DNA from 3 places in the Levilactobacillus zymae genome. Region 1 is predicted to be linked to each of the others. Evidence: predicted binding sites of a transcription regulator. Region 1 holds the regulator's gene; each other region holds the start of a gene.
The links. Region 1 encodes Rex, which represses fermentation and respiration genes when NADH is low (regulators of the CRP and FNR family bind a similar motif). Its sites were predicted from a motif close to TTGTGAANTANTTCACAA; they were not measured.
Positions count from the first base shown of each region.

Region 2: the regulator Rex is predicted to act here: its motif matches at 4,897-4,914, upstream of RI501_RS11420 (NAD(P)-dependent alcohol dehydrogenase).
Region 3: the regulator Rex is predicted to act here: its motif matches at 7,823-7,840, upstream of RI501_RS12230 ((S)-acetoin forming diacetyl reductase).

Region 1 covers NZ_JAVLAS010000001.1:986,857-996,810, reverse strand. Annotated here, with positions in the region: gene RI501_RS04480 (TetR/AcrR family transcriptional regulator) at 1-367, shown strand, start outside; gene RI501_RS04475 (CidA/LrgA family protein) at 557-1,015, shown strand; gene lrgB (antiholin-like protein LrgB) at 1,012-1,818, shown strand; gene RI501_RS04465 (APC family permease) at 2,246-4,081, opposite strand; gene groL (chaperonin GroEL) at 4,526-6,151, opposite strand; gene groES (co-chaperone GroES) at 6,218-6,502, opposite strand; gene RI501_RS04450 (redox-sensing transcriptional repressor Rex) at 7,174-7,812, opposite strand; gene RI501_RS04445 (ABC-F family ATP-binding cassette domain-containing protein) at 8,178-9,954, shown strand, end outside.
Region 2 covers NZ_JAVLAS010000001.1:2,388,494-2,398,447, forward strand. Annotated here, with positions in the region: gene RI501_RS11400 (hypothetical protein) at 1-106, opposite strand, end outside; gene RI501_RS11405 (hypothetical protein) at 308-1,825, opposite strand; gene RI501_RS11410 (IS982 family transposase) at 2,002-2,862, shown strand; gene RI501_RS11415 (hypothetical protein) at 3,409-3,639, shown strand; gene RI501_RS11420 (NAD(P)-dependent alcohol dehydrogenase) at 3,770-4,873, opposite strand; gene RI501_RS11425 (aminotransferase-like domain-containing protein) at 5,097-6,308, opposite strand; gene RI501_RS11430 (LysR family transcriptional regulator) at 6,476-7,384, shown strand; gene RI501_RS11435 (family 20 glycosylhydrolase) at 7,457-8,581, opposite strand; gene RI501_RS11440 (DUF2922 domain-containing protein) at 8,714-8,938, opposite strand; gene RI501_RS11445 (hypothetical protein) at 8,964-9,161, opposite strand; gene RI501_RS11450 (sigma-70 family RNA polymerase sigma factor) at 9,253-9,804, opposite strand.
Region 3 covers NZ_JAVLAS010000001.1:2,559,835-2,569,788, forward strand. Annotated here, with positions in the region: gene RI501_RS12190 (signal transduction protein) at 1-1,162, opposite strand, end outside; gene RI501_RS12195 (GHKL domain-containing protein) at 1,164-2,489, opposite strand; gene RI501_RS12200 (response regulator transcription factor) at 2,502-3,257, opposite strand; gene RI501_RS12205 (hypothetical protein) at 3,805-4,212, opposite strand; gene greA (transcription elongation factor GreA) at 4,297-4,785, shown strand; gene RI501_RS12215 (zinc metalloprotease) at 5,005-5,523, opposite strand; gene RI501_RS12220 (hypothetical protein) at 5,616-6,179, opposite strand; gene RI501_RS12225 (hypothetical protein) at 6,215-6,766, opposite strand; gene RI501_RS12230 ((S)-acetoin forming diacetyl reductase) at 7,028-7,801, opposite strand; gene RI501_RS12235 (phosphoketolase family protein) at 8,162-9,954, opposite strand, start outside.

The DNA.
Region 1 (9,954 bases):
GCAAGAGACCGCCTATCTTGACACCACCACCGATGACCCCCAGACCCAGCTAGTGACAATCCTGCAAGGGTACCTGGACATCCGCGTGACGCACGAGGATGCCTTCACAATTATCGAGAGTGACACCACGCCGTTAGAATTTACGCAACTCTTACAAACACCCATCTACCATGACCGGATTGCCTTACTGATTCGCGTCCTGCACCGCACCCAGCCCGCTAGTTCCCCCGCCTACTTGCAATTTGAAGCCGATATGATTGCCGCAATGCTGCGCAGTCGGGTCTTTGCTTTCGAACGTCACCAACGCCACCTCTCGAGCCAGGCGATTCTCGATTACATTTTAAAACTCCTCAAACCAGAGCCTTAACGTTTTTTCACAAGCCGATTGAGGGCCCCAACCGCCCCCGTCTAATCTTAGGATAAGTTCGGCTTGTATTCGGTGCACAAACCCCATATAATGAAGCCAGATAATTTGAAAGGGCTTACATTATCAAGCCTCATCCCCAGCACTCATTTGAATCGTCCGCCGGTCTTACTTTCGAAAGGAGCGCTTCTTATGCCTACTCAGCCTCAATCGCCAGTAGCCACCCCCGCAGAAAAACCGGCCGCCCCCATCCTCATCCAGATGGGGATCTTTGCGGCAATTCTTCTTGTCTCTAGTCTCATCTCGGCCCTGTTTCCACCCGAGCTCCCGGTCCCCACGCCGGTAGTTGGGCTGGTCATCCTCTACCTATTATTAGCAACTCACGTGGTGAAACTCCATCAAGTTGAAAAGCTGGGGGATTTCCTGATTAGTTTAATTGCCTTTCTGTTCGTCCCCTCCGGTATCCAGGTGGCGGCAAACCTAGATATTCTGCGAACGCAAGGGGTTCAAATCTTTATCGTCATGTTCTTAGCCACCATCATTCTCTTAGTGTGCGTGGCGTATACGACAAAACTGATGATTTGGATCCGCCAACACGTCTTCCACGGGGACGTGACCGTGGTGGCCGATCCCGACGGTGAAGACTCATGATGGCCCTAGCCGCAACACCGCAGATGGCCAGTTGGGGCAAGTGGTTGGGAGATGCGCTGGGCACCAACGCCACCGGTGCCAACGCCGGTAACGCACTGTTCGGCATATTTCTGTCCCTAGTCGTATTCCTAATTGGCCAGTGGCTGTTCAAGATTAGTAAGGGGTTCTTCCTCTTTCAGCCCCTCTTCGTGGGGATGGTCCTGGGAATCTTGGTGTTAGCCATTCTGGCCCGCTTTTTCGGCACCGACACGGAAACCTTTTACCGGTCCGCTTACTTACCTGGGGGAAACATCATCTTCTGGTTCCTAAATCCCGCCACCATCGCCTTTGCCATCCCCTTATATCGCCGTAACGACGTGGTCAAACGCTTCTGGCCGGAGATCATCCTTTCATTAGTGATTGGGACCAGCATCGCCTTGGTGCTGATCTACTACGTTGCTCGCGCCGTGGGGATGAGCGAAAGCGGTATCGCCTCTATGTTGCCACAGGCTGCCACGACCGCGATTGCCATGCCAATCTCCGCGGCTATCGGGGGCAACCCCGCAATTACCGCCATGGTCTGCATCCTTAACTCCGTGGTGATTTACGCGTTAGGTGACTGGCTGATTAAGACGTTTCGGATCAGTCAGGACCCAATTGGCGCCGGACTAGGGCTAGGGACCGCTGGCCACACGGTTGGGTCCGCTAAGGCCCTTCAATTGGGCTCCATTCAAGGCTCCATGGCCGCCATCGCCGTGGTGATCATCTCGGTGGTCGTTGACGTGGTGGTTCCCATCTTCGCAATGATTGTCGGTCTCAAATAAGTATTGATATATTATTGGTAACCATTATTAAAGGGGCCCGCTCAAGCAAATTTGAGCGGGCCCCCTTTTTAATGATGGTTAACCCAGCGAACCTGATGGCCCTTCACCCGACATCTCAAACTTGATTAAGTCATAGGGCCGTTCAATTCGGAAGTTATAGAGTTGACAGAAGGACTTATGAGTTGAGAAGGTGAGTGTTCAAACCGTAAAATACCTAGCAACTTAACAGGTTAAGCTACTAATCATACAATATCATATGGCTAAAAAAGAGTAAGCCCTATTTCTTTTACATTTTAAATGTTGTATATAGAAGAAATTATAATGGACACACTAAGCGTTTCTAGAGATCACTGTGGGGGCGTTGTGTCGCTCCTCAGCGTATATAAAAAAGGCGTCTCGGATTTTAACCCTAGACGCCCTTGATGAACTATTCTTTTAGATGGTAGTTATACGTCGAAATAATGATATTTTCTCGTGAATTCAGCACCGCCCGCAAGCGCAACGCCGTCTGGTTATGCAAGACGTTTTGCCAAGGATGGCGTGGAACGAACTGTGGAACCAACACCGTGGTCGTAAAGTTTCGTTCCGTCGCCCGCTTAGCAATCACATCACAAAACCGCAACGTTGGCGTGGCGATGGACCGGTACGACGAATGAATATCAACGAACCGGATATCCGGGAACTCTTCCTTAAATTCTAAGGCTGTCTTGTGTTCCTTCTTCGGGTTCTCGTCAAACGACACGTGCATGGCAATGACGTAGTCCCCAATGGACCGCGCATAATTGATGGCCCCACTGGTCACCCGGGTAATGTTGCTGACCAGCACGATGACGGTCGCCCCATCATAATGGTGAATCTCGGCCTTGGCTTTCGCCGCCACCCGCAACTGCCGCGCAACGTTCAGGTAGTGTTGGTGAATCCGGTAGAACATCATCAACAATAACGGCATGATAATCAGGTACGGCCAAACGTTACCGAACCGCAGGAACAGTAAAATGCCCACGAGGACCACTGAGATTAAGGCCCCCAGAAGGTTAATGGCGGCTTTCCCCAACCACCAGCCTTCCCGCGTCCGGAACCAGTGAATGATCATCCCGGATTGGGATAAGGTAAAGGGTACGAACACCCCAATCGCGTATAGCGGAATCAGGAGCGTGGTTTGCCCGTGGAAAATCAGAATCAGGATAATCGCCCCAATGGCTAACGAAATAATCCCGTTAGAATACCCCAAGCGATCCCCTCGGTCGAGATACGCGTGTGGTAAGAACTTATCCTTGGCCAAATTGTAGGCCAAGATTGGAAACGCCGAGAACCCCGTGTTGGCAGCCACCGCTAAAATTAAAGCCGTTGAGAGTTGTAACAGGTAATACAACACGCCGTGGCCGAAAACACCACCGGCAATCTGGGACAGCACCGTCTGATTAGACTGGGGCCGAATGCCCATGTAGTAACTCAGGTAAGTGATCCCCGAGAAGAAGATGGCTAAAATGATGGCCATCATGGCTAGCGTCGCCGCGGCATTGTGCCGCTTAGGCTGCTTAAAGTTCGGCACCGCGTTACTGATGGCTTCCACCCCGGTTAAGGACGATGACCCGGAGGAGAAAGCTCTTAAGAACAGTAGGAGTGTCATCCCCTGCACCGGTGCGCCAATCGCTGCCGCAGCGTGGTAAGTCACGTGACCCGTTACGATGTTGTAAAACCCAACACCGACCATCACCAGAATCATGAGGATGAAGAAGTAGACCGGCACGGTCAGAAAGGCCGCCGATTCCCGCATCCCCCGCAAGTTCAACAGCATAATCCCAATAACAATTAACACTGAGATTAAAACTGAATACGGATATAACGCAGGGATCGCCGACGTAATCGCCTCGGTCCCGGAAGTGGTTGATACGGCCACCGTTAACATGTAATCAACCAGTAGCGAACCACCAGCGACCAAACCAGCCGATTGCCCCCAATTGGTGCTAGCGACCGCATAGGCCCCTCCACCGGACGGGTAAGCATGAATAATTTGCTGGTAAGAAAGCGTGATCGCAAATAACAGAACTAAAACCAACGCAGCAATCCATAACTGATACATCAAGGCTGCAGCGGATAAAGTAATTAGGACTGTGGTAATTTGCTCAGTACCATAAGCCACGGAGGATAAGGCATCAGAGGATAGCAACGCTAAGGCTTTAAACTTAGTGAGCGCCTGACCGCCTTCGTCCATGGTCTTGAGGGGTTTTCCAATCAAAACCCGCTTTAAATAATGCCACATGACTATTTACTCCTTATCTCCACGAAAATAATAATTCGAAAATCCGGTCATTGGCCGGGCTATTCAACACCACTCGCTTTTGCGAATGCAAACGTCATTCTACTACTTCTAGCTCAACATTACCACAATTCTTAGCGTAAGCAAGCTGCAATTTTGGGACCCATTTTGCCAACCGAAAAAATAAAGCGCTCTCATAAAAAGCAATGCCGTTATCCCCCGTCCCCGTAAGGCTAATCGTGACTCCGCACTAACTAAATTTCCGCTTAATTATCTCACGGATTCGCGCAACCTCGCCGGTTAACCGACGGTGCTTAGGCCGAACTATCTGCCGTTATAATCATTTAAATTATCGGCAATTCCGTACCCACGTTCTCACGGCACACAAAAACACCCCCGCCAATGACGAGGGTGTCTGTGACACATTGTTATGCGTTAAGAACGGTTTTACATCATACCGCCCATGCCGGGTTGTGCGGCTGGGGCAGCTGGTGCTGGGTTCTTTTCTGGCTTTTCAGCGACAACGGCTTCAGTGGTCAACAACAAGGCGGAAACGGAGGCCGCGTTTTGCAGAGCAGAACGGGTAACCTTGGTTGGGTCGGTAATCCCGGCAGCAACCATGTCTTCGTACTTGTCATCGGCAGCGTTGTAACCAACACCTGGCTTTTCACCCTTCAAGTGTTCAACCACAACGGAGCCTTCGACCCCGGCGTTCGTGGCGATTTGACGAACGGGTTCTTCCAACGCGCGCAGCACGATGTTAACCCCGGTCTGTTCGTCGCCTTCAGCCTTCACGGCAGCAACATCCTTGATCACGTTGATCAAAGCAGTCCCACCACCGGCAACGAAGCCTTCTTCAACGGCGGCACGGGTCGCGTTCAAGGCATCTTCAATCCGGTACTTACGTTCCTTCAATTCGGTTTCGGTAGCAGCACCGACCCGAACCACAGCAACACCGCCGGCCAACTTAGCCAAACGTTCCTTCAGCTTGTCACGGTCGAAGTCAGAAGTCGTGTCAGCGATTTGACCCTTGATTTCTTCAACCCGAGCAGCGATTTGGTCCTTGGTACCAGAACCTTCCACGATGGTGGTGTTGTCCTTGGTAACGTTGACCTTTTGGGCTTGACCTAATTGATCGATGGTCGTGTCCTTCAAGTTCAGACCTAAGTCATCGGTAATGACAGTCCCGCCAGTCAGAACGGCGATGTCTTGAAGTTGAGCCTTCCGCCGGTCACCAAAGCCTGGGGCCTTAACGGCAACCACGTTGAAGGTTCCCCGCATCTTGTTCAGAACCAAGGTTGGTAAAGCTTCACCGGTAATGTCATCGGCAATGATCAACAGGGAACGACTTTGTTCAACCACGGATTGTAATAATGGTAAGATATCTTGAATGTTGGCAATCTTCTTGTCGGTAATCAAGATGTATGGGTTGTCCAAGTTAGCTTCCATCTTGTCGTTGTCGGTGACCATGTATTGTGACATGTAGCCACGGTCGAATTGCATTCCTTCAACCACGTCCAAGCTGGTGTCCACCCCACGGGATTCTTCAATGGTGATGACCCCGTCGTTACCAACCTTTTCCATGGCATCCGCAATCAGCGAACCCGTTTCTTTGCTAGCAGAAGAAATAGAAGCGATTTGGGCGATATCGTCCTTGGTCTTCACGTCATGGGACATCTTGTGTAACCCATCAACTGCGGCAGCCGTCGCCTTCTCAATCCCCCGACGGATACCAACTGGGTTAGCACCGGCAGTGACGTTCTTCATTCCTTCGTTCACGATGGCTTGGGTCAGAACCGTTGCGGTCGTGGTCCCATCACCAGCGATGTCGTTGGTCTTGGAAGCAACTTCGGAAACCAGCTTAGCGCCCATGTTTTCAAAGTGGTCTTCTAATTCGATCGACTTCGCAATCGTCACCCCATCGTTCGTGATGGTTGGGTTACCGTAACTTTGTTCCAAAACAACGTTACGTCCCTTAGGTCCTAAGGTGGTCTTCACCGTGTCGGCTAACTTGTCAACACCGGCTAACATTGCGCTACGTGCATCTTCAGAAAACTTCAATTCTTTAGCCATTATTCTAGTTCACCTCATACAAAATTTTTTTAAAAATGAGTTTTTGGATCAATCGTTGGGAAAGAATTAGTCGATAATCGCAACTAAGTCCTTTTCGTGTAAAACAAGGTAAGTCTTGTCTTGGTACTTCACTTCAGTACCGGAATACTTGTCAAACAAAACCTTGTCGCCAACCTTGACGCTTGGCGCAACCTTTTCGCCATTGTCCAACACCCGGCCGTCACCGACTGCAACGACGTTGGCCGTTTGAGGCTTTTCCTGGGCATTACTTGCTAACACAATGCCGCCAACCGTTTCTTCTTGTTCTTGTGGTTGGTCTAAAATGACGCGGTCTCCTAATGGTTTTAACACTTGAATCCCTCCAATAAACTGACTAATTAACTTTAGTTTTAGCACTATTAGCACTTGACTAACATAAGTGCTAATCACAGTTTCTAATATATGATTTTTTGTTTTAAAAATCAAGGAATTTGGCAAACTTTCTTGGTGAGTGCTAATTTGTCCCTATTCTACCTAAACTCCGGCAACGTCCCCACTTATTTCACCCGGAATCTGAGAAACTTAAGGTTTTGCTTACCTTTCCCTAGACCTTCAGTCTAATTCAGCTGGAAAATTCTCGCTTACACTGCGCCATCGCCGAAACGTGCTTACCAGGGGCAACGGGTTCCGCTTAAACCCGATTAGCCAAGTGCGTTGCCATTAACAGGTGCTGGATTTTTGTCCTGAAACTATCGCCATCTGCGGCTGCTGAAACGTGCGACTGACGGGCAGCCGGTTCCGCTTAACCCCGATTAGCCAAGTGCGTTGTCATTAACAGGTGCTGGATTTTTGCCTTAAAATTATCGCCATCTGCGGCCGCTGAAACGTGCTTACCAGGGGCAACGGGTTCCGCTTAACCCCATTTCGGCAATTAGCCAAGCCCAGGCTAATCACCGAAATGACGTTAATGCTCGCCCGCTGACCGCCCCTGGACGCACTCTTATACAAAAAAAGCCGTAATCCTTTCAGACTACGACTCTTGTTTAATCTTTGTGATTGTAATGTTCCAAGAAGTAAATCAAGGTTTGTAATTCGTTGGTCAGATCCACGTTTTGGACCCGCACGCCCTTAGGTACCGTGATGCGTAGCGGCGTGAAGTTCAAGATTCCCTTGATGCCCCCCGCGACCGCTTCGTTTGTGACCTCTTGGGCCACGTCCGATGGGACCGTCAAGATGGCCACTTGGATTTGTTGCTCTTCCAGTTGCGTCCGTAAATCCGTCATCGGATAAATTGGAACCCCGCTTTGGATCGTGTTCGCAATATCCTCGTTAATATCGAACGCCGCACTAATCCGTACGTTGCTATCTTGGTGAAAGTTAAAGTTCAACAACGCGTGACCCATATTTCCGACCCCGATCAACGCCACGTTGGTCAGCCGGTCCTGATTTAAAATCTTGCGGAAGAACTTAATCAGGCTTTCAACGTCGTAGCCGTAACCCCGCTTTCCTAGGGCGCCGAAGTAGGAAAAGTCCCGCCGAATGGTGGCCGAGTCGACCTTTACGGCTTCAGAAAGCTCCGTCGAAGAGACCCGCGTTTTATCGGCATCTAGTAGGATGTTTAAGTAGCGATAATAAATCGGCAATCGTTTCGCCGTCGCGCGTGGAATTTTTTGTTCTGTCAAAGCATGTTACCTCCTAATCAATTATTGCCGGTCATCGCTAAAACCACATCAGTCCCCACGACTTATAGGCTTAACTTATTCGACAATTGTGAAACCTCATTTCCTATAGATTATAGCATATCAGCTAATCTTGTGAAAGAAATTGCAAATAATTATTATCAGCTTTCACAATCTGCATCGGTGAGCAGCGCTTTAAATTATTTCACAAAGTCATCCAAAACGCAATTTTTTATTTACTGAGCCGTTCAGGGGCGACACGATGGGAAAATGCGGGCAATTAACCTGACAATATTTCGGCTTAACTGCACAATATGCTAAAATGTAGAGTATTAATAACCGCAAATTGCGTAAAGGAGGTTGGTTTTGTGATTCTCTTACAAGTCCAACAAGTGACCCGGCGTTTCGGGGCCACCGTCCTCTTCCACGATGTCAATCTCGACGTCGCCGAACACGGACGGGTCGCCTTAGTCGGGCGCAACGGGGCTGGTAAATCCACCCTGATTAAAATGATTGCCGGGGAAACCACCCCCGACGAAGGTCAAATTACCCGTAAACGGGGCCTGACCGTGGGGTATCAAGCCCAAAATGCGGGACTAAATTCCGATAAATCGGTCTGGGACGAAATGCTCACCGTCTTTGCCAAGCAGCGCGCCATGGAACGCAAGATTCACGACCTGGAAGCCCAAATGAGTGATCCCAGCGTGATTGCCGACACCGAACAGTTCGACCAGATCACCAAAACCTACGATCAACTCCAACAGGACTTTAGTGATCAGAACGGCTACGGTTATCAAGCCGAAATTCGCGGCGTGTTGCACGGATTTGAATTTGGCGAGGAATTCTACGATAAACCCATCAGCGAACTCTCCGGGGGCCAACGCACGCAACTGGCCTTGGCCAAACGCCTGCTGGAAAAACCCGATCTCCTCATCCTGGACGAACCCACCAACCACTTAGACGTCGAGACGCTGACCTGGCTAGAAGGTTACCTCCAAGGCTATCCGGGAGCCTTGCTCGTGGTTTCCCATGACCGTTACTTTCTGGACCACGTGGCCACCGAAGTCTACGATATGGCCCGTGGCAGTCTCCATCATTACCCGGGAAATTATTCGCACTTCATCGACGAAAAGGCCCAACGACTCCAACAGGAATGGAAGGAATACGACAAGCAGCAGACCGAAATCTCGAAACTTGAAGACTTTGTCAACCGCAACATTGTCCGTGCTTCCACTACTAAACGGGCCCAAGCGCGGCGCAAACAATTGGAGAAAATGGACCGGCTGGATAAACCCGAAGGGGACGAGAAGGTTGCCCGCTTCACCTTTCGGCCCCACCGTCAAAGCGGCAACGTGGTCCTCGACGTGGTCAACGCCGCGGTCGGGTACGACGGCCAGACCTTGTGCTCGCCCATCAACCTCGACATCAAGAAACACCAGGCCATCGCCATCGTGGGGCCTAACGGGGTGGGCAAATCCACCCTACTCAAAACGATTCTCGGGAAGATTCCGGCACTCAAGGGCCAGATCATCTTCGGTACCGGCGTGGACACCGGTTACTACGACCAGGACCAGGCCAACTTGCACGACAAGAAGACCGTTTTGCACGAGCTTTGGGACGACCACCCCACGACACCCGAGGGCGATATCCGCTCGATCCTGGGTAGCTTCCTGTTTACCGGCGCCGACGTCGACAAGACCGTTCACAGCCTAAGTGGGGGCGAAAAAGCTCGGTTACTTTTGACTAAGCTGGCCCTGCGTCACGACAACTTCTTGATGCTCGACGAACCCACCAACCACTTGGACATCGACAGCCGCGAGGTTTTGGAAACGGCTTTAAACGAATTTGACGGCACCATCCTGTTCGTCTCTCACGACCGGTACTTCATCAACCAGGTGGCCAACCAGGTCATCGAACTGAGTCCAGACGGGACGACCCGTTACCTGGGGAACTACGACTACTACGTGGACAAAAAGGCCGAGCAGGACGCTTACGCGGCCAAAGAAGCCGCCGAAGCCGAAGCGGCCCACCCCACGGTCGCCGCACCCAAGCAAACGCAGGTCGACTACCAGCAACAAAAAGAACACCAAAAAGTCAAACGCAAGCTATCCCGACAGGTCGACGCCCTCGAAGCACAGATGGCCA
Region 2 (9,954 bases), 1.4 Mb from region 1:
CCTTTGCGTAGCTCTTGGCACTAGCAGTCGTTGACAGCGTCGTTACGGCACCTAAACTCAGCGCAGCTAAACCAAGGTATAACGTCTTAGTTAAACGTGATTGCATGATGTATTTTCTCCTCTGAAAATTGTAAGTTTATTGAACGGTCTTTAGTATAGCAGAATAATTCCACATTAGGTTAATAATTTTTTGATTACCGTTCAGTAATGCGTCAATTATATAAAGCGTACTTAGTTACCTAAAACAAAAAGGCCTAATTCGACATGAATTAAGGCCTCTCTGAATTGAAATTATCTAAAAAACTAATTACCCAAAGATAGAGTTACCAGTATTTACAGTAATATTAACTGGTGATTTACTACCATAAATCGTTTCAGCTGTATAGAATAATTGGGCGTCATTGCTACCAAAAATCCCCTTATTAGCAGAGGTCAAAGTATACTTAACATATGCAGCGATACCAACCGTATTCGCGGCAGCGGCGGCATTGCTAGCATCACCACTTGTCTTAACATAGAAAGTTGGCGAATACAAAGTTCCAAGCTTATTATTATTAGCAAAAGCGGTTAAGTCTGACGAACTGTAGCTAGCTCCTTGACTGCCCGAAAACCCTGCAGTTAAAGTAGGGAACACAACCTGCTTAGCATATTTTTCAGCGGTAATCTTAGAATTATCAGTGGTGGTAGCACCGTTAGTCGTAGTAGTTGCGGCCTTAATTGCCGTAAGATATTCATTAGACTTAGTTTCATCCATAGAGGTAAGTTTGGTATTAGTTACCGTAGTACCATCAGTCCCTACATTCGTAACATATGCTTTAATCGTGTTAGTCACATTCGTACCCTTAGTAACGCTTAAAGTGATCGTGTCACCGGTCTTGGCAGATAGTAATGCTGCCTTATTAGCATTCGAAGATTTATCGTACGCGTACCCGGTACCTTTTAATTGAGCGTCTACCCAAGTAGCCGTGCCCTCGGCTGCGGTAGTTGCTTTTTCAGTAGTATCAGTACCTACAGCAGTACCCACAGCAGTAGCAGGTTCCTTATTAGAATCCGCCTTTAATCCTTGGAGTACGCCGCTTGCAACTACTTTTCCATCGTTAGCAAAATTAATTTTCACATCGGTCGCATGATTAAAGGATACCTTAGCATTAGAAGTAACAGCCTTGCTGTAGATCCAACCACTTACAGATGGGTGAGTAGCATCTTCTACATAGTAGTATAATGAACCTTCACGCGTCTTAGTAGCAGCCTTAGTAACCTTCAAAGAGTCACCAGCAAATGGCGTCGTGTTAGCAACATTCTTGGAAGCCTTGTATTGCGTGTACTTAGGTGCAGTCCACGTAACGTTGGTCTTACCAGGGTTAGCGAAGTAAACAGTCTTACCGATGTTAGTATCAGTAGTGTTTTCAGTCGTCGTGTTAGCAGACTTGATACCACCAGCAAAGGCAGTGTCAGACTTACCACCGTAAACGTAACCACGGTACTTACCGTCCATCGTTACAACACGGTAGTAAACGGAACCACGGTTAGTGGTCTTAACACCGTAAGCACGGAAGTAGTTAGCGGACTTCTTGGATGAAGCTAACGTAGCCATAGTGGCCTTGGAAGCAACAACCTTAGCACCCTTAACAGTACCTGGCTTAGTGTAAAGTGCGTTAGTACCAGTAGCTTCAACGTTACGAGTAGTAGCGTCGCTCTTCAAAGTACTGTATGCACCGGCAGTAGCATAGGATTTAGCTGAAGCAGTGGTTGAAACCGTAGCAACGGCACCAAAGCTTAATGCAGCAAGACCCAAGTAAAGAGATTTCTTTAAACTTGATTGCATAATCTTTTTTCCTCCAAACATATTGTATGTAATTTATCAAGCAGGAATAGTATATCATGATATTAGTGATTTTGTTAAGAATTACCCGTTGTGCTAGTTGAAATGGGACAATTAAAGTACATAAAAAGCCTGGCAGGCTTACACTTTTAAGTATCCTAAACAAAGAAGTGTGAACGATGTCAAGCCAATGTTATCTTACTCAACCTACAACTATCGTGCAAGCACCTTGGCAACCCTGGGTTGCGGTTGTAACGCCACTATATCAACGTTATGTTTCCTGCAAAATTCGGCAAAGAAAGAATGCTAATCATGCCAAAATATCAGATGTAACTATCATGGCTTTGATGTGTTGGCAGGTATCACTTGGTATCACTAATCAATGTGCTTTTTATCGTCTGTTAGTTGGGTTAGGGCTGACTGGTTTGCCGGAACGATCTCGTTTTAATCGACGGTGCACAGCTATGGGCTGTCTGCTCCAAACCCTGCGGGTTGGTTTAGTTAAACACTGTTTACCATCAGTGACTTACACCATCATAGATAGTTTTCCAATCCCATTATGCCAATCAATTCGTAATCATCGAGCCAAAGTTTTACGCTCACTTGCTGACATTGGCTATAATGCCACCAAGAAACAATGGTTCTATGGTTTAAAGGGACATTTTCAGGTCACCAATCAAGGCATTGTAGTGGCCTATTCAATTTCAGCTGCTTCAATTCATGATATTCGTTTAGTGCCAGAATTGATTGACCAATACGCTTGCTCACATGTTTTGGCCGATGTTGGCTACCTTAGTCAACCACTAAAAGATCAATTAAAGCAACGACACATTGATTTCTGGACACCCAAACGCCGTAACATGCCCCAATCACGACTGAATAGCACCTTATTGAAGCGCCAAAGGCGCATGATCGAAACTTTATTCTCTAAATGGCAGGTTTTATTTCAGGTTGAACATAATCGGGCCCGATGTCTGCGTGGCTTCAAAAGTCGATTAGAACAACTTTTATTCGTAGATACCTGGCAGCTAATTAACTAGCACAACGGGTTAAGAATTTTATTCTTCAATCAATAAATCACAATTCCTACCCCTCAACTACAAGTTCGATTATAGCGATTCCATGACCTATAGACAAGGAATTTGCTTCCTTTGTCGTCCGAATGAAATATTTTCATGGCTTTTGTAATATTCCTGTTACTTGTAACGCGTTCGTTACTATTATATTTATATTCTGCATTTTCATTAAGTTTAACCCGCCATTAAGGTAAGTCAATTCACTTGCATTTCTCCCCCAACGGTTCTAAACTACGGGTATCAAATGAAAGGGGGTGATGCTTTTTGGCAACGCAATGTAGCCTTAAAGTGATCGCTTCCGCGGAGAACGGAAACGATTAATCTCTTTAAGGGATGGCCGGCGAAATGATCTCGTCGGCCTTTTAGTTTGCCTGCGTTTTCCCCCTTCACCGGTCATCCCCACCACTACCCTTACTAGCCAACAAAAAGTTAAGGTATCCCTAATATTATCCTTTAAATCGTTGTAACTCCGGCATCATCCTCGTATACTTCAAGGTGGAGGTGAGAGAGATGCTCACGATTTATGTCGATCCTAAGCAACAGGATCAAGTCGTTCAGTTGTCCGACCAAGACCGTGGTTACTTGACCGTTTCTCGGCAAGCCCACACGGCACGCTATACCTTCTTCTTTGTTGGTCACCAACACCCGAGCTTTTGGCGCGACGGGAAGTTAACCGATGGCGCCGAAGAGACGGTGCGCACCATCGATGGGGTCCAACACTACCGTATCGCCTTTCGTTGATGAGTTGATCTGTCAGGATATGGCCACATCGCCTGAGATATCAGGCCATCAGCGACCAATTAAAAATGGTGTCACTAGTCAGTAGACCGGTGACACCATTTTTAACTTACCTAGAATTCAATTTAACCGCCTAAGCTTGGACGTCGCTCAGCCGAATGATGGGTTTTACCACCTCGCCGGACGCGGAATCCGCGAAGGCTTGTTGAATATCCTTAAAGTCATAGAACTTGACCAGCTTATCGAACGGGAACAGTCCCTTGCGGTAGTAGTCGACCATCTTCGGAATGAAGAGTTGTGGGATGGCATCCCCCTCGATCACGCCCGCCAACTGCTTCGATTCGGCCATAATGTCGGCCATGGCGTTCAACTCGAGCGGCCCCCCGATACCCAACAGGACACACTTCCCCGATGGCCGGAGTGCGTGAATCGCATCCAGGATCACCGGTGAGGCCCCCGTCGTGTCGATCGTGTAGTCGACACCGCCAGGGACCAGTTCCTTGATCCGGGCCACGGCGTCTTCCTTTTGATTGTTAATCACCGCCGTGGCGCCCAGTTCCTTGGCCAGCACCAGCCGGTTATCGTGCCGGTTGACCGCGATGATGTGTTCGACGCCGGCGATCTTGGCAGCCATGATGGCGGCTAACCCGACGGCCCCCGCACCGAAGACCACTAGTGATTGACCGAATTCCGGCTTGATAAAGTTTAGCACCGTGCCGGCCCCGGTTTGGAACCCACACCCCAGCGGGCCCAGGAGCGCCAAGTCGACGTCTTCAGGAACCTTGGTCACGCCGTGTTCGTCGACGACCGAGTAGGTGGCAAACGATGATTGGCCAAAGAAGGTCGAGATGGCCTGGCCATCAGTGGTGTGAATCCGGTTCGTCCCGTCGAACGCCTTACCCCCAAAGTTCAACTGGTTCAGGTTCACGCAGTTACCGGGATGGCCGCTACGACAGTTCGAGCAAACCCCGTCGTACGAGAACGACAAGACCACGTGGTCACCGGGTTGGACCGTGGTGACGGCCGAACCGACCCGTTCCACAATCCCGGAGCCTTCGTGGCCCAACGCGACCGGATACGGCGACAAGCCGGCCTGTTGGCCCTCGGCATCCGTATGGCAGATCCCACTCGCCACAATCTTCACTAAGACTTCGTTGGCTTTCGGATCGTCTAATTCAGCATCAATAATTTGGAGTGGCGCGCCTTGTTCGGTGGCTACCGCAGTTTTAATCTTCACTTGATGACCTCCAATATCATTTTTTGTGAAATAACGAACTATATTATAGCACGTTCCGGCCGGGGTGCCGCTATTTTTTTCGCCCGCCGCCGCAGGGCCTAACCAGCAAATGAGCGTTACCCCGATGCTACGGGATAACGCTCGTTTGAAATTGCTAATTCGGTTATCACGCCGGGCCGGCCGCGAAACCCTCACAACCAGCGCGGTTAATCTTTTCCTATTATTAGACCACCGGATGGGTCGCGTGGATGGCCGCCTTGAGTTCGTCCCCCAATCGCCGCATCCCCGCGTCGATCGCTTGGGGTGCCAAGCCGCTGTAGCTCAGGCGCAACGCGTTATGCACGTCACGGTTAGGGTAGAAGTTGGTTGCCGGCACGTAGGTGATGTGAGCCTGGGGCTGAATCGTGTGCGTCAGCAGTTCCCCCGCATCCAGGTCCGCCGGTAACGTGACCCAGTCGAAGAAGCCCCCGGCCGGCCGCGTATATTGGACCTCCTCCGGGAAGTAGGCGGCTAGCGCGTGCACCATGGCGTCGCGCTGGCGCCGGTAATGCTGCGTGAGGTTTTGGATGTGTTCATCTAGGTCGTTAGCCGTTAAGTACGCCGCAATCGCCGCGTGCACCACGTTATTGGCCTCCAGGTCCGAGGCCAGCCGCACCTTCAAGATGGCGGCCAACAAGTCCCCGTCGGCCACCAGCCACCCGGTCCGCAAGCCCGGCATCAGGATTTTCGAGAAACTCGACAGAAAGATCACCCGGCCCTGGGTATCGAAGCTCTTGATGGCCGGTAGGGGCGCGTGTTCGTACCCCAGGTCGCGGTACGGTGTGTCTTCCAGAATCACGAAGTCGTATTGGTTCGCCAGCGCGACCAGCTGTTGACGCTTGGTCGTGCTCATGGTAATCCCCGTCGGATTGTGGTAGTCCGGCACCGTGTAGAGTAGCTTAATCTTGGGGTGCCGGCGCAACGTGTCCTCCAGGGCGTTCAGATCAATCCCGTCCGTGGTCAACGGCACCGCGTGATACCGGGGTTGGTACAGATCGAAGGCCGCCAGGGCCCCGATATAGGCCGGTGTCTCCACCGCCAGTTCGTCCCCGGGATTCAAGAGGGCCTTGGCCACCAGGTCGATCCCCTGTTGGCCGCCAACCGTTAAGACCACGTTGTCGGCCGTGGTGGTCACTTGTCCCCACTTATGAATCCGGTCGGCCAGTTGTTGGCGCAGGGTCGCGTTCCCCTGCGCGGTCTGGTACTGAAACAGGCCCGCCCCGGCCTGGTCGATGGCCGTGTTGAAGGCTGCTTGCATCGCGGCGACCGGGAACAGTTGTTGATTCGGACTGCCCGGGGCAAACGAGATGGCCTGGTCGCTGGTATCGTGGGGGAATAACCCCGCCAGGGCCGAAGACACATCGGGATTAGCGCGTGTCGCCAGTAAATTTTTCATGATTTAGCTCTCCTTTCGGGCCGGCGAATCCGGTTCAACCGGTCAAACCTCAGAAGTTGACTATCACCCAACTAACTAATATGATAGAATACCTTTGAAAAAAAGTACAATTCATGTATGCTAAGTTTACGTGAAAGTAATTCATTTTAACCAAGGAGGTGGCCGGCTTGCTGCCATTCGCCTACCGCGTTTTTCAAGCCATCATTCAAGAACACACCTTTTACCGGGCGGCGCAGATCCTAAACGTCACGCCGTCCGCCATCAGCCACTCGGTCAACCAGCTGGAAAAGGAACTGGGCTTTAGCCTGTTCATCCGGACCCGCTCGGGCGTCGAGCTGACTCCCGACGGCAAGTCCGTTCAACCGCTGATCCAGGCCATCATCAACGCCGAGGAACGGCTAGAACAGGCCGCGGCCAACATCAAGGGGCTAAACGCCGGGTCCGTGCGTCTGGGCGCCTTCTCGTCCGTGTGCATCAACTGGCTGCCACCCATCATCCAGAACTTCAAGCAGGACTACCCGGACATCGCCATCAACGTCGAGCAGGCCGACTTCACCGAGATCGCCGCGGCCGTCAAGACCGGGCGGCTCGACCTGGGGTTCTCCGCGCTGCCGGTCAACGAGAAGCTGACGATCCTGCCGCTGATCAAAGACGAGATCTATTGCATCACCCCGGCCGACTTCATCCCCGCCAACCGAACCACGGTGACGGCGGCCGACCTGGTCAAGCAGAACTTCATCCTGCAACGGGGCGACTACGATAAGGACACCAAGGCGGCACTCGACCACTACCGCATCCAGCCTAACGCTCTGCGCTTCTCCATCGACGACCAGTCGATCCTGGCCATGGTCGAGGCCGGCATGGACATGGGCATCCTACCGGAGTTAGCGCTCCAACGCATCAGCGGTGACGTCAACGTTTACCCGTTCGACACGCGCTTCTACCGGACCATCTGCCTGGTGGTCAACAGCGCCCAGGCTAAGGCCCCGTCGACCGCCAAGATGATCGACGCCATCACCACCTACGTCACCACCAAGTACCCCGAGAAAGTCCTGCGACACCCGGGCGCCGTGTAACGCTCACGGCTTAGAACGTCAAAGTGACCATGATTCCCAATCCAGGAATCATGGTCACTTTTGTGTTTTCCCTTACTCGTTGCCGTGCTGAAAGTACGTGGTCAAAAATGGCCGGGTCTGCCGCAAGATCTCGGCCTGGCTGTAAGTCCGGTGGCCGTCCCCCCAGATGGAAAGCGCCGACCCGATATTGAGCCGACTCAGCGCCGGCGTACTGTGGTCCCAATTATCCCAGATGGCGTTGGTCCAATGCGCGTCCAGGTCCTTTTGCCAGAAGTCCACGTTGGCCGGTAAAAACATCTTGGGATTGGTAATCAGGTACAGGTACGAATAGTTCGCGTTGATGGTCTGAAAACCCGCCGCGTTCAGGTCCAGCAAGCTCGCTCGGCGGGCCCGGCGGCGGGGCACGTCCTGCGGATCATCGGGCTGGCCGTCGTAGCTCCAGTACAGGACCAGCACGTTATTGTCCAAGCGCGGTAGGTCCGCCCTTAAGATGCCGTCATTCCAGAGCGTTGCGCGCAGGTGGCGGCGATTTAAATCACGGTTGAGCCCGTTGGTGTACCGCAACATGGTCGGCGACGTGGTGGCCTGGGCCGCGCGATACTCGTCGCCCCCCAGCCCCACGTGCTGGTTGCGGTACAGCAGGCCGGTGTACTCGTGCAAGAGCCGCTTGACCAGATTCAGGGTCTGCGGGTGGGCCATATCCAATTCCCCGTCCACGGCGATCCGGCGGACCAGCTGCCGGTTAGACCGGCTCGACTGGCGCAACAGCTTGATCAACGCCCGGCTATGACCCGGCGTATCGATCTCGGGGATCACCTCGACGCCACGCTGGTGACCGTACACCACCAGGGTGCGCAGTTGTCGTTTGCTTAAAAACGCCAGCTTGGTCCGGCGGTTATAGTAGGTCTGCCCCCGCTTGATGGCCCGCTGCGTGGTCTGGCCCAGTAGCCGACTTTCCACCCCGTACCGCGAATCATCCGTGAGGTGCAGCTGCAGGAAGCTGCCACCCCCCGCGTGAATCTGGTCAATGAACTGCTTGATGGACGCCACCGAGTAATACTGCCGGGCAACGTCTAAGATCAGGCCCTTACTGGGGACCCGTTCGGGCGCTCGCACCGTCGAATGACCCGTTAACGGCACCCAGCTCAGTCCGACCACTACGACCACGGCCACAATCCACTTGCCAACTTTGCGCATCTTGTCTAACGCCTCCCGAATTTCGAATTTCTTCCAGCATACTGGATTTATCACCCTAACTCGGCCGCAACGCAAAAAACGCAGGCCCCCAGCTGGGAACCTGCGTCCTTTACGTTGCACGGAAAGAATAAGTTAGGCTTGGGCGGCGGGCAGCGGCGTCTTCGTGGTCTCAACCACGGTCGCGCTCACCGGCGTGGCGTAGAGTTCCACGTCCTGCTTCGCAAACAGCTTAGTTGCGGCCATCTTGCCCATCAATTCGAGGGCTTCGTCGGCCGTCAGATCGGCGTTAACGTACTTCAAACGTAAGTTCTTAATCCGATGATCGGTCCCCTTGAACGTTAACTCTAAAGCTTTCATAAGTTAATTTCCCCCTCTTAGATCCTTAGGCGACGGTGTTTTGCGTCGTAACGTTGGCGCGGATGAACGGCAGACCCGTCAAACCGGCTAAATAGCCCCCAAACGCTTCGATCTGTTCCGGCTCCGGTGCACTCACCCCGTTGTTCAGAACAATCCGGGCGGGGTGCGTCGCGTCGGTCCCCAGTAGAAAAGTGATGGATGTTTTTAACCAAGTCTTAGTCATTGTTGTGACCCCTCTCAAAGTTATGGTGTGTAAGTCGGCTGGCCAACCCTTACACTCTTACTAACGAAATTGCGGGTGGGGTTGTCACCCCCTAATTCCAATCCGGCCAAAAATTTTGACGCCGCAGCCGGTTTACCAGCGTCTTGCGCCACCGTAACACGGTCTGCCGGCTGACCTGACAGCGCCGCGCAATCTCCGCGGCCGTCAGGTGATTGACCAACGTGCCGTTCAGATAGGTCCACTCGCCCAGCGTCCCCTCCTCGCGAATCAACCGTAACAGGCGCGCCTGATACAAGCGCACCTCCAGGTCTCGTTGGAGGTCGCCGGTGTTGGGTAATTCCGCTAGCAACGCGGCGTGATCCCCGTCCGCGCGGTACTGATTCTGCCGCCGTTCCTTCCGCAACCGATCCAGGATGGTCCAGTAGATTTTCTGCTGCGCGTAGGCCAAGAATTGATGGGGCTTTTCCAGCGGATCATCGGGGAAGCGCTGGTACACCTTGAGAAATAAGAGGCGACTTTCCTGCAGGTAATCATCATAGTCCGCGTGGAGCGGTGAAAGGTGTAACTTCTTCAGCGCGGCGTGGAGAATGACCTCGTGGTCACCCGTAAACAAGAATTTGAAAGCATCCTGTGCGTCTCTCAATATAAATTCCTCATTTCCAACTAGATTTTGTCCCCTCAAGGGAACAGCTTCTAAGTTATCAAACCGGTCTAGACCCGTCTAATGGCCGTTTTCACCCCCGCCACTGGCTGATAGCCGCTCTCAATTTACGGGTCTAATCATAAGAACGGT
Region 3 (9,954 bases), 1.6 Mb from region 1:
CCACCGGAAAGGTCAGACGAAAGTGCACGTCGTACTGTGTTTCGATCAACTCCAAGGTTACCACGGCCGGTTGAAGCTGCGCGGCGTAAGGTAACACGATGGGGAATGTCCGGGCCACGATCCGGGCCAACTGCCGCAGGGCTTCCATGGTCAACGTCAACGGTTCAGGCGTCTTCACGAACATGTCCACACCCAACCGGCGGGCCTCTAAGTATTGATGATAAACCTCGTAGCGTACCCCAATCTTGGGAATATTGGCCAAGTCATCGATCGTTAAGTCAGCGGCGTTACTGGTGACCCACCGCGAGCGAATATCCACATACAACTGCTGGAATCCGGCATAGTCGTGATCGGCCAGGTAGCCCCCCAGGCCCAACAACATGTTTTGATAATCGTGCTGGAACTTCCGAACCAGCGAGATCTGCCGGTGTAGCTCCGCTTCGTACTGGTCGTGAAAGCGCCGATCCTGTAACTGGGCGTAGGTATGCTCGGACTGGAGGTGGCTTTGGACCAAGATGTAGGTGCTCAGGGTGATGCCCAACATGAACACCCCCGAGATGCCCATCAAAAAGATCAGGGCTTCAACCGACCAATTCAAGGCCTGCAGGGCGTATTCGAACAGGCTAAAGACCAGCATCATTACCGACATCAGGGCCAGAAATAAGTATTCCGCATCGCGGCCCAACAGGGACTGAACGAGATTTTCAATGGGGGCCTGGGTGGATAAAGTGGCCAGCAGAATCAGGGTGAAAAGTACCGAGTCGAAGGTTAACGTCACCACGCTGCCCGGAAAGCTGGCCATAAAGGACACGTTCGTCAGCAACATGGTGGCCGTCAGACTGACGGTATCAATGAACTCAATCAGCAGGTAAGCTAGAATCGTTAGGCTGATAAACGCCGGAAAGTACCGGCCGTTGCGCCGCACTAAGACCGCTCCCTCGACGCCCACCAATAGTAAGGCCGGTAGCGAGCTAACTAACGCGTGGTGGGCCGTTAACCGTAGCCAGGTATCTAGACTCGCATAGGCCAAGGCCAACCCCCCAGCGTACGCGAGGAAATGCCGCGGTCGTAACTGCGGCAACCAGTAGTATTGAAAATAGATAAACCAAAAGCCCATGATGACGTCGGCGACCCAGAAGCTGGGGACAGTTACGGCTAACACACTACTCGCCTCCCGTCTTGGTTAGAATGATCGTAAAGTAGAGATGCTGCCGCTTAATCATAATCTGGAGGGAGGCGTTGGCCGTCTGGTCGATGATCTCCTGCACCGTACTCAACCCCAGACCGTGGCCGCCCCCCTTGGTGGTGTAACCGGCCCGCATAAATTGCGTAATGGCCGGGGGATGCTCCGCCGACACCGGGTTGGCCACCGCCAGTTCTACGGCGTCCGGATAATCCAGAATCGCACAGTAAATCTCGGGCAGTTCCCCCACCCGGGGCGCTTCGATGGCGTTATCCAGGAGAATACCCAGAATGCGCAACAATTGGACGTTATTCATGGGAATCATTTGAATCGGGTCCGGGACCTCTAAGCGAAAATGCCATTGGCGATTCTGGGCCGCCAGAATCTTCTGGAACAACAGGTTCTTGAGGGGCGGGTCATTCAACCGCTGCAACCCATCGATTTCTAGCCCCGCCAGTTGGTTAGTGGTCTGCCACCGCGTGTTGAGCGTTTGGTAATAACGCTCTAGACCGTCATAGTCTTCCGCGTCCAGATAATCCCCCAGCCGCAGCATCTGTTTCTGGTAGGTCTGCTTAAAGTCCCGGATGTTTTGCACCTGATCCGAGATGCGTCGGTCGTAGCGACTCTGCAACATCGCCGTCTGGTAATCGGCCTTGACCCGCTGCCGAATCATGAAGCTCCGCAAGAAGACGAAGAGACTCACCACGATCAGGCCAATCATCAGGACCTCGATCCCCAGTGCAAACGTCAGCATCCCCTGGCTCAGGTTCATCTGGTGAATAATACTTGACGACAACCCGACCAACGACGCTAGACTTAACAGGAGTGCCAGAACGGTCCACTGCTCCTTATGACTCAACGCCAATTGATCCAGGTTGCCGGGTTGAATGTGCATCTCGGCGACCCCTAGTGAGATCATCGAGTAGACCATCAGCTGCACCGTCAGCCGACTCGCCACCCCCATCACGCTTTGGGCCACGCCATCCCCCCACAGTTGTCGCATGAGTTCCCAGGAGAAGTCGTTGACCAACACCACAATCAAAAAGATGATAATCGTGGCGTTCATAAAAATCAGGGCGAGGTTACGGCGGTGGCGCACCAAATACGTCAGTGCCGCTAACGGGGGGATGATTAGGCTCCACCCCTCACCGATGACTGCCGGGATTAACGCCCAGAGGACCCATTTCAGGGGCAACGACCAGTTTTGGGGCCGAATCTCCCCAATCCAGATGGTCCAGAACCACTGCATGGTCATCGCCAGCACGAAGTTGACCCAGAAATTTTGATCAAATAAATGGAAAGCCACGTCTATCACCTATCATTCGTTGAGATGCTTCTGAACTAGGGTCTTGACTTCGTGAAAGCGGCGGGTGGCAACGTCGGTCTGATCGCCATTGGGAAAGATCAGCCGGCGGTTCTCCGAATCGATACCGCTCACGTTGTCGAGGTTCACCAGAAAACTCTTATCCGTGCGATACAGGTCCGGGTACTGATCCGCAATGTCTTTTAAGAAACCCGGAAACTCCACCAACTGGTTGGCGGCGTGCACCGAAACCTTATGAGGGGTGTCCGCGGTCGAGACAAAGTAAACGTCCCCCATGGGCAAACTAAAGGTGCGCCCCCCAATGGTGTACTGGAACAAGTTTTCCGTATTTTCGAGGTAGTTGGTATACCGTTGAAAGCCGTAATCCACGTTTTCGCGTAGTTTTTGATCGATCTGTTCTCGACCCAAATCTTTAACCACGAAGTCCATCGGTTCCACCTTACGTTCAAACGTCAATAGCGCCATCTCCGAGTGGGTGGTGACGAACACAATCTCCGCAAACCCCAGCTGTTGACGAATCGCAATCGCCGTTTCCAGACCGTTCATGTCCTCAGCCGGAAATTCGATATCTAAAAATAGCAGAGCATACTTTGGTGCATCCGTCTCCAGTGCCGCCAACAATTCCTTAGGACTGACCGTCGCGAGTTTAATCTGCATGTTGTAATCGTTAATCATAATGTAGCGCTGAACAACTTCCTGATAGTGAGCCAGCTGTTCAGGGTTATCCTCACAGAAATAGACCGATAACACCGCCATCGTCTCCCTTCACTAATTACCTTTAATGTAACGTGATTTAGGATTCGTTGCAATCCTTTTGGTGGGTAAAATGCACTGATACTTTACATTATCGTGACCAGCGACCAGCGCTGCTCACGCCAAATTCATCGCTTAATCCCGTGACCATGTGGTAACGCCACCATGGGCGACGACCGTGATCAAGCCCCTTAATGACAAAAAAAGTACCGCCCCCAACGGACGATACTCTAAGCAGATTATCCCATTAATTAGTAGGTAAAATTTAGCACTCCCCCAAGTTCTTAATTTTAATCACTGACTACATTTGGTAATAATCCGTTATTTAGTGAATCTTACTCCTTAGCACATTGTGACGTTCCAAAAAGTCCCTCAACTAGGTGTCTATGAAGCGGGGTGCATGATCCCCACTTGGTTAGGGCCCACGTCCTGAAGTGGTTGGTCCCTTCCAACTGCATTAAGAATATCATGGAATGAACCATTCAGACGATAAGAGGCAAAAACGTCGTTAAATGCACGTTAAAGTGCCTAATTTCAGAGCAATTTAATTGTGTCTTATTAGATAGGACACAAAACCAACTAAAACCAAGGGGCTCCCCAGTGCTAAAAAAATATCGATCAATACTAGCCAGTAAACCTTCAATGGTGCCCGGGGCGCGGCCTGGACCCGGCGAACTGGCTGATGACGTTCATAGACGGAGCTCGTCTGTTCGGCAGCTCGGTGTCGTTTGCGGTGGAAAGTTGGGGCGGTCACGGCGCGGTGATCTTCCAACAAAATCCACTTGGCAAAGGGAAAGCCTAACCAACAGATGATCAAGTAGACATCCCCCCAGGTTACCTGGGGCATCACCCGGAACTGGGCCGCATTAAAGTGCCCTAGCAACCCCAGAACGAGGCCCATCACGAGACCAATGCTTGCCTGACGAAGCCAATATCGGCCAGTTAACTTCACAACGGTTTCCTTCCTTCTACAAACTGCGTTAAACTGTGCTTAGACGTCACCGGCGTCACATTATTCTACCCAGAGGTGTTGCACATGGCTAATCAGCGAGACTTTAACCCTATCACGGCGGCGGGGTACCACCAAATCGAACGGGAAATTGCGGCACTGGAGGCCGACCGACCGCATAAGATCGCCAGTCTAGCGGAGGCGCGGGCCCACGGCGACCTCTCCGAAAACGCGGAGTATAGTGCCGCCAAACGGGACCTGCGGCACTTAGAGAGTCGGTTACGCTTCTTAAATAAAGAGCGCCAGTACGCCCGCATCGTGACGCCCAGTGACGATCCGGTGGTCGAGCTAGGCAAATGGGTGACCTTGGCGTTTCTCGACGACCACGAGACGGTCACCTACCAGATTGTGGGAACCGCCGAAGCCGACCTGGACGCGGGGAAGACCACCCGCGTTTCACCGTTGGGCCGCGCCGTGATGGGCCACCGGGCGGGCGATGTCGTGACGGTGCACGCCCCCGCAGCTAGTTATCAGGTTAAGCTGGTACGCGTCAGCCTGACCGCACCGCAGAAGTAAGGTCCGGCAATTTAAATTCGTTACATCTTAGTATACCAGTCCCAACGATGGCTGTCGCTGGGGTAATGACTGCCGGAAAGTGCCCGCAACTTTTATCATTGAAACCAACTAGCCCCCGCCATTTTCAACATACCGAAAATGGCGGGGGCTAGTTATTATTCTTAAAATAGTGTGACTTACCAGCAGCCGTTAGCCATCAGTGGGCGTAGCGGTTACTGGTTATTTGATATGGGCATAGGCATGCGCTAAATCGCTGCGATCCGTGGCCGGGACTATGTTCGTCTCCCAGTCAATTTCGTTATCGCGCAACCCTAAGGTGTGGCCCACGACACAGATGGCAATACTGGTGCGTTGTTCCTTAGAATAAAGGAATTTCGACATCACACCGCCGTGCATGTACCCCTTCGCCCACGAGGTCTTCCGTTTACCTGATAAGATATACGTGTAGACATACGGACAGATCCCCGCCGATTTTTTGTCAATGGCAAATTGGATCTTGGCCTTCTTCTTGGTAGTCGGCTTAAGCTTAACCACCTTGGTGCTGTTCCAAGCCTTGACGGCGTTGGTCCACACCTGATGATAGTACGACGATTTCCCATTAATATGATAGGTGATCTTCCGGGTAGCAAAGTGCGTGTTAGCGGCTTGAGCCGAAGTCCCCCCGGCGAATCCCAGTCCCCAGACGATGGCCAGTAACATCAATCCCCATTGCCAGCCAGCTAAGTGTTTACTCCTCATGGTTAATTCCTCCAATTTTCCTGGATAGCTCTCAGTACCCCGAACCGAAGCGGGCCCCTAGTAGGCCTGCTTCGCTCGGGGGGGAACGTTGATTAACCCGGGTAGTCTTCTTCTGCGCCGGTCGGGTTAAAGGCTTTGGCTTGGGCCTTGGTCTTGTAATAGTGGAATAAGTGACATTCCCCATTCCCATAGTTCCACATACTATTAATAATAAGTGACTTCACCTTTTTACCTTGGTAGTGTCGCGTCACCACTTTGTAGCCTTCAGTCCCCATCGAATGGAACTTGGCCCCTTTGCGATAAGTTTCCCGGTCCGCGTTCATCAACCAGCCTTGGCTCATGAACAACACTTCATCGTAGCGGTTGCTCTTATTCGACTTCGGCGTCTTATTCAACGCAATCGACTTGACCAGTCCCTCTCCGGTTTGCCACTTTTTGTTGACGTAATTCCGGACGGTCGTTTTCTTCGCCGCAACGGTGAACCGGTTGTAGTGGCCCTTTTGGTAATAGTACCAGGTGCCCCGATACTTGGCCGGATACTGGGCTAGACTCATCTTCGTGCTGGCTTGCGCCGTGACCTCTGGGGTGGCCACGGTCATCACAGCCGCCAAGCTAAGTGCGGCTAAGACGGCACCGAAAATTTTGGTTAGTTTCATGGAAAGATTCCTCCTCAATAGTTGATCATCCAAGTTTACTTATGTAGTGCCCCAACGGGATTAAAGAACTTGGCCTGGGCCTTAGTCTGGTAGAAGTGGTCCGTAAACCCATAGTTTGTTTTGTTGGTTAAGACCTTAACCGACTTACCTTGATAGGTCTGGTGGCTCACCTTGTAGTTACCATGACCGACGGAATCAAAGCCAAAGTTCCAGTTATCAATCTCGGTGTACCCGTTCTTACGAGTCGCGGCGTACATCCACTTAGCCGTCTTTTTGGTAATGTAGTCGCCGTTTGTGATCTTATTGACATCCTTAGCGACGTGCAACGTGTAGGTCTTCTTAGCGTGCTTACGCCCATATGCATCATAAGCGTTGCGGACGGTCATCTTCTTGGCCCCTAAATTCAGGGATTCGTAAAAGTAGCCGTTAGCTTCTTGGTAATGGTACCAAGTGCCGCGTAAGCTCTGCGGGACTGCCGCTAAACTGCTCTTAGCCTTAGCCTGGGCAACGTCCGGCGTGGTCACCGCCAGCGAGACCCCTAGCGTTGTGGCCGCAACCAATGCGCCCGCAATCGTGGTTAATTTCATATGTATTTCCTCCTTATAAATCTATCATCCGTTAATTGCTTAATTATTAACTTAACGGTCAAGCTTTATTATATCGATTCCCCATGACATAATTTGGCGCGAGCGACCCACGGGTAAAATTTTTTTAAAACTAAGCGTGTCACTCTAATTTCAGGAGCATTGGTTTCTCCGAACATTGGGTGCTGAATTTTCCCATCGGCGCAAAAAAGCCCCCAGGACGGTTAAACCGTTCCCGGAGGCTCTTAATTGTTTAGCTGATTTTTATTGGAATTGCATCCCACCGTCAACGATCAACGTTTGACCGGTAACGTAGTTGGAATCCTTGCCCGCCAAGAAAGCCACGGCGTTAGCCACGTCTTCTGGTTCGGACAGCCGCTTCATGGCGATGTCCTTAGAGAAGGTTTCCATCCCCCATTCGTCGCTCTTGCCGGCGTTTTGGCCAACTTCATGGGCGATGTCGTACATCATTGGCGTCTTCACGATACCCGGTGCAAAGGCGTTGACCGTGATACCTTCTTCGGCCAAGTCGCGGGCCGTGGTCTGCGTGATTCCCCGGATGGCAAACTTAGTGCCACTGTAAAGGGCCAGGTTCGGGTTCCCCACAACGCCGGCTTGGGACGTGGCGTTGATGATCTTCCCACCGTGACCGAACTTCTTGAAGGCTTGGTGTGCGGCTTGCGTGCCCCACAGAACACCCCCAACGTTCACGGAGTAAACCCATTCGAAGTCTTCGGGCGTAATCGTGTCGATTGGCGTGGTTGGGCCTAAGCCGGCGTTGTTAACGATCACGTTGAAGTCGCCGAACTTTTCGCTGGTGGCATCCACGGCTGCAAAGACTTCGTCGCGCTTGGCCACGTCAGCCTTCAAGGCGATGGCTTCCCCACCGGCCTTGACGATTTCATCGGCCACACGTTGAACCTTGTCCAAGTGACGACCCACTAAAGAAACGGCAAATCCATCATTGGCCAACCGCTTAGCGATGGCTTCCCCAATTCCTTGACCGGCACCGGTCACTAACGCAACTTTTTTCGACATATTTAAGCCCTCCGTGATTGTTTGTGAATTAGATAACTTTTTTCAATAACGAAAGTATACTGGTACTTTGTTCAAAAATCAAGCGAAAAATCTGTAAATAAGTTTCATTGTCATAATTAATGAAAGGGTGCCGCTAATCCATCATGCGACCACAATCCCCGTCACTCCGGGCATTAATTGCCATTAGTTTTCAATATTTTGCCAAAAATGTAAGCGTAATCATTACAAGAAAATTATATTTTCAACCCGCACCAAATGGGGCCAAAAAAGACGCGTTGACCCCACTTCATCGTGTGGAATCAACGCGTCTTTAATTATTCAGGTTTTAACAGGTTTGGTTACCCAGCAGTTATCCGCAGATTACTTCAAAGGCTTCCATTCCCAGTTGTTAACTTCTGGTAAGTCAGTCCCGACTTCACGAATGTAAGCCGTGTGCTTAGCCACCATGTCATCCATCCGTTGAACGAAGTAAGCGCCCTTAACAGCGTATTCTGGGATGTCATTGACAGCTTCCTTAGCCAAGTCGAAGCGATCCAACTGGTTAAGAACCCGCATGTCAAATGGCGTGGTGATATCACCGTTTTCACGGTAACCATGAACGTGTAAGTTGTGGTTGTGACGGTCGAAGAACAGACCCTTGATCATGTCTTCGAAGCCGTGCCATGCAAAGATGATTGGCTTGTCGGTCGTGAACAGACGGTCGAATTCTTCATCAGAGATGGCCCGTGGGTCCAACTTAGGCGAACGCAACTTCAGCACGTCGACCACGTTGATAAAGCGGATCTTCATTTCTGGGAATTCGTCGTGCAACAGGGAAATCGCAGCTAAGGATTCCCAAGTTGGTTCAGTACCAGCAACGGCAAAGACGATGTCTGGTTCTTGACCTTGGTCGGTCGAAGCCCAGTCGATGTAGCCTAACCCGTTGTTAACCAGGTTCGTGGCTTCATCAATCGTGAACCATTGTGGACGTGGGTGCTTGGAGGTCACAATCAAGTTGATCTTGCTGCGACTCTGGAAGGCCACGTTCCCAACGGCTAACAGGGTGTTGGCATCGGCTGGCAAGTATTCACGGATTAATTCCGGCTTCTTTTCAGCCAAGTGCGTCAACATACCTGGGTCTTGGTGAGTGTAACCGTTGTGGTCTTGTTGGAACACAGTCGAAGTGTCGACAAAGTTCAAGGATGGGTAATCATGACGCCATGATTGTTCACCCGCCTTACGCAACCACTTCATGTGTTGCGTCAACATGGAGTCAACGACCCGGCCAAAGGATTCGTAAGTGGCGAAGAACCCGTGACGACCAGTCAGAACGTAACCTTCCAACCAACCTTCAGCTTGGTGTTCGGACAATTGTGAATCGATAATCCGGCCTTCGTGGGCCATGTTTTCGTCGTTTGGTTCGTGGATGTCTTCCATCCATTGACGCTTCCCGTAATCCAGAGCGGCATATAACCGGTTGGACTTGGTTTCGTCAGGACCAAAACCACGGAAGTTATTTGGATTCAACTTCATCATTTCGGCCAGGTAGTCAGACCAAACCAACATGTCTTGGGCAATCGTCTTGCCGTGTTCCTTAACGTCAACGGCAAACTTCTTGTAGTCAGGCATCTTCAATGGTTCAGGCTTGATCCCGCCGTTAGTGATTGGGTTCATGGCCATCCGTTGGTCACCCTTAGGCGCCATATCACGGATTTCTGCCTTCACAGAACCGTCTTCGTTAAAGAGTTCTTCTGGCTTGTAAGACTTCAGCCAGTTGACCAATAAGTCGGCGTGTTCCATGTCACCAGCAGCCACTGGAATTGGCACTTGGTGAGCCCGGAAGGACCCTTCGATTGGGTTACCATCCAGGTCATGCTTAGGACCAGTCCAGCCCTTAGGGGAACGGAAGACGATCATTGGCCATTGTGGCAACGTTTCGTCGTTGTTTTCCCGGGCATTCTTTTGGATAGCCTTAATCTTTTCGATGACTTCGTCCATGGTCTTGGCCATGTCTTCAGTCACCCGCATGTAGTCAGTATCATTTTCGTCGATTTCAACGAAGTGAGGTTCCCAACCCATCCCAGTAAAGTATTCGGTCAATTCCTTGTCGCTCATGCGCGAAAGAATCGTTGGGTTAGAAATCTTGAACCCGTTCATGTTGATGATTGGCAGAA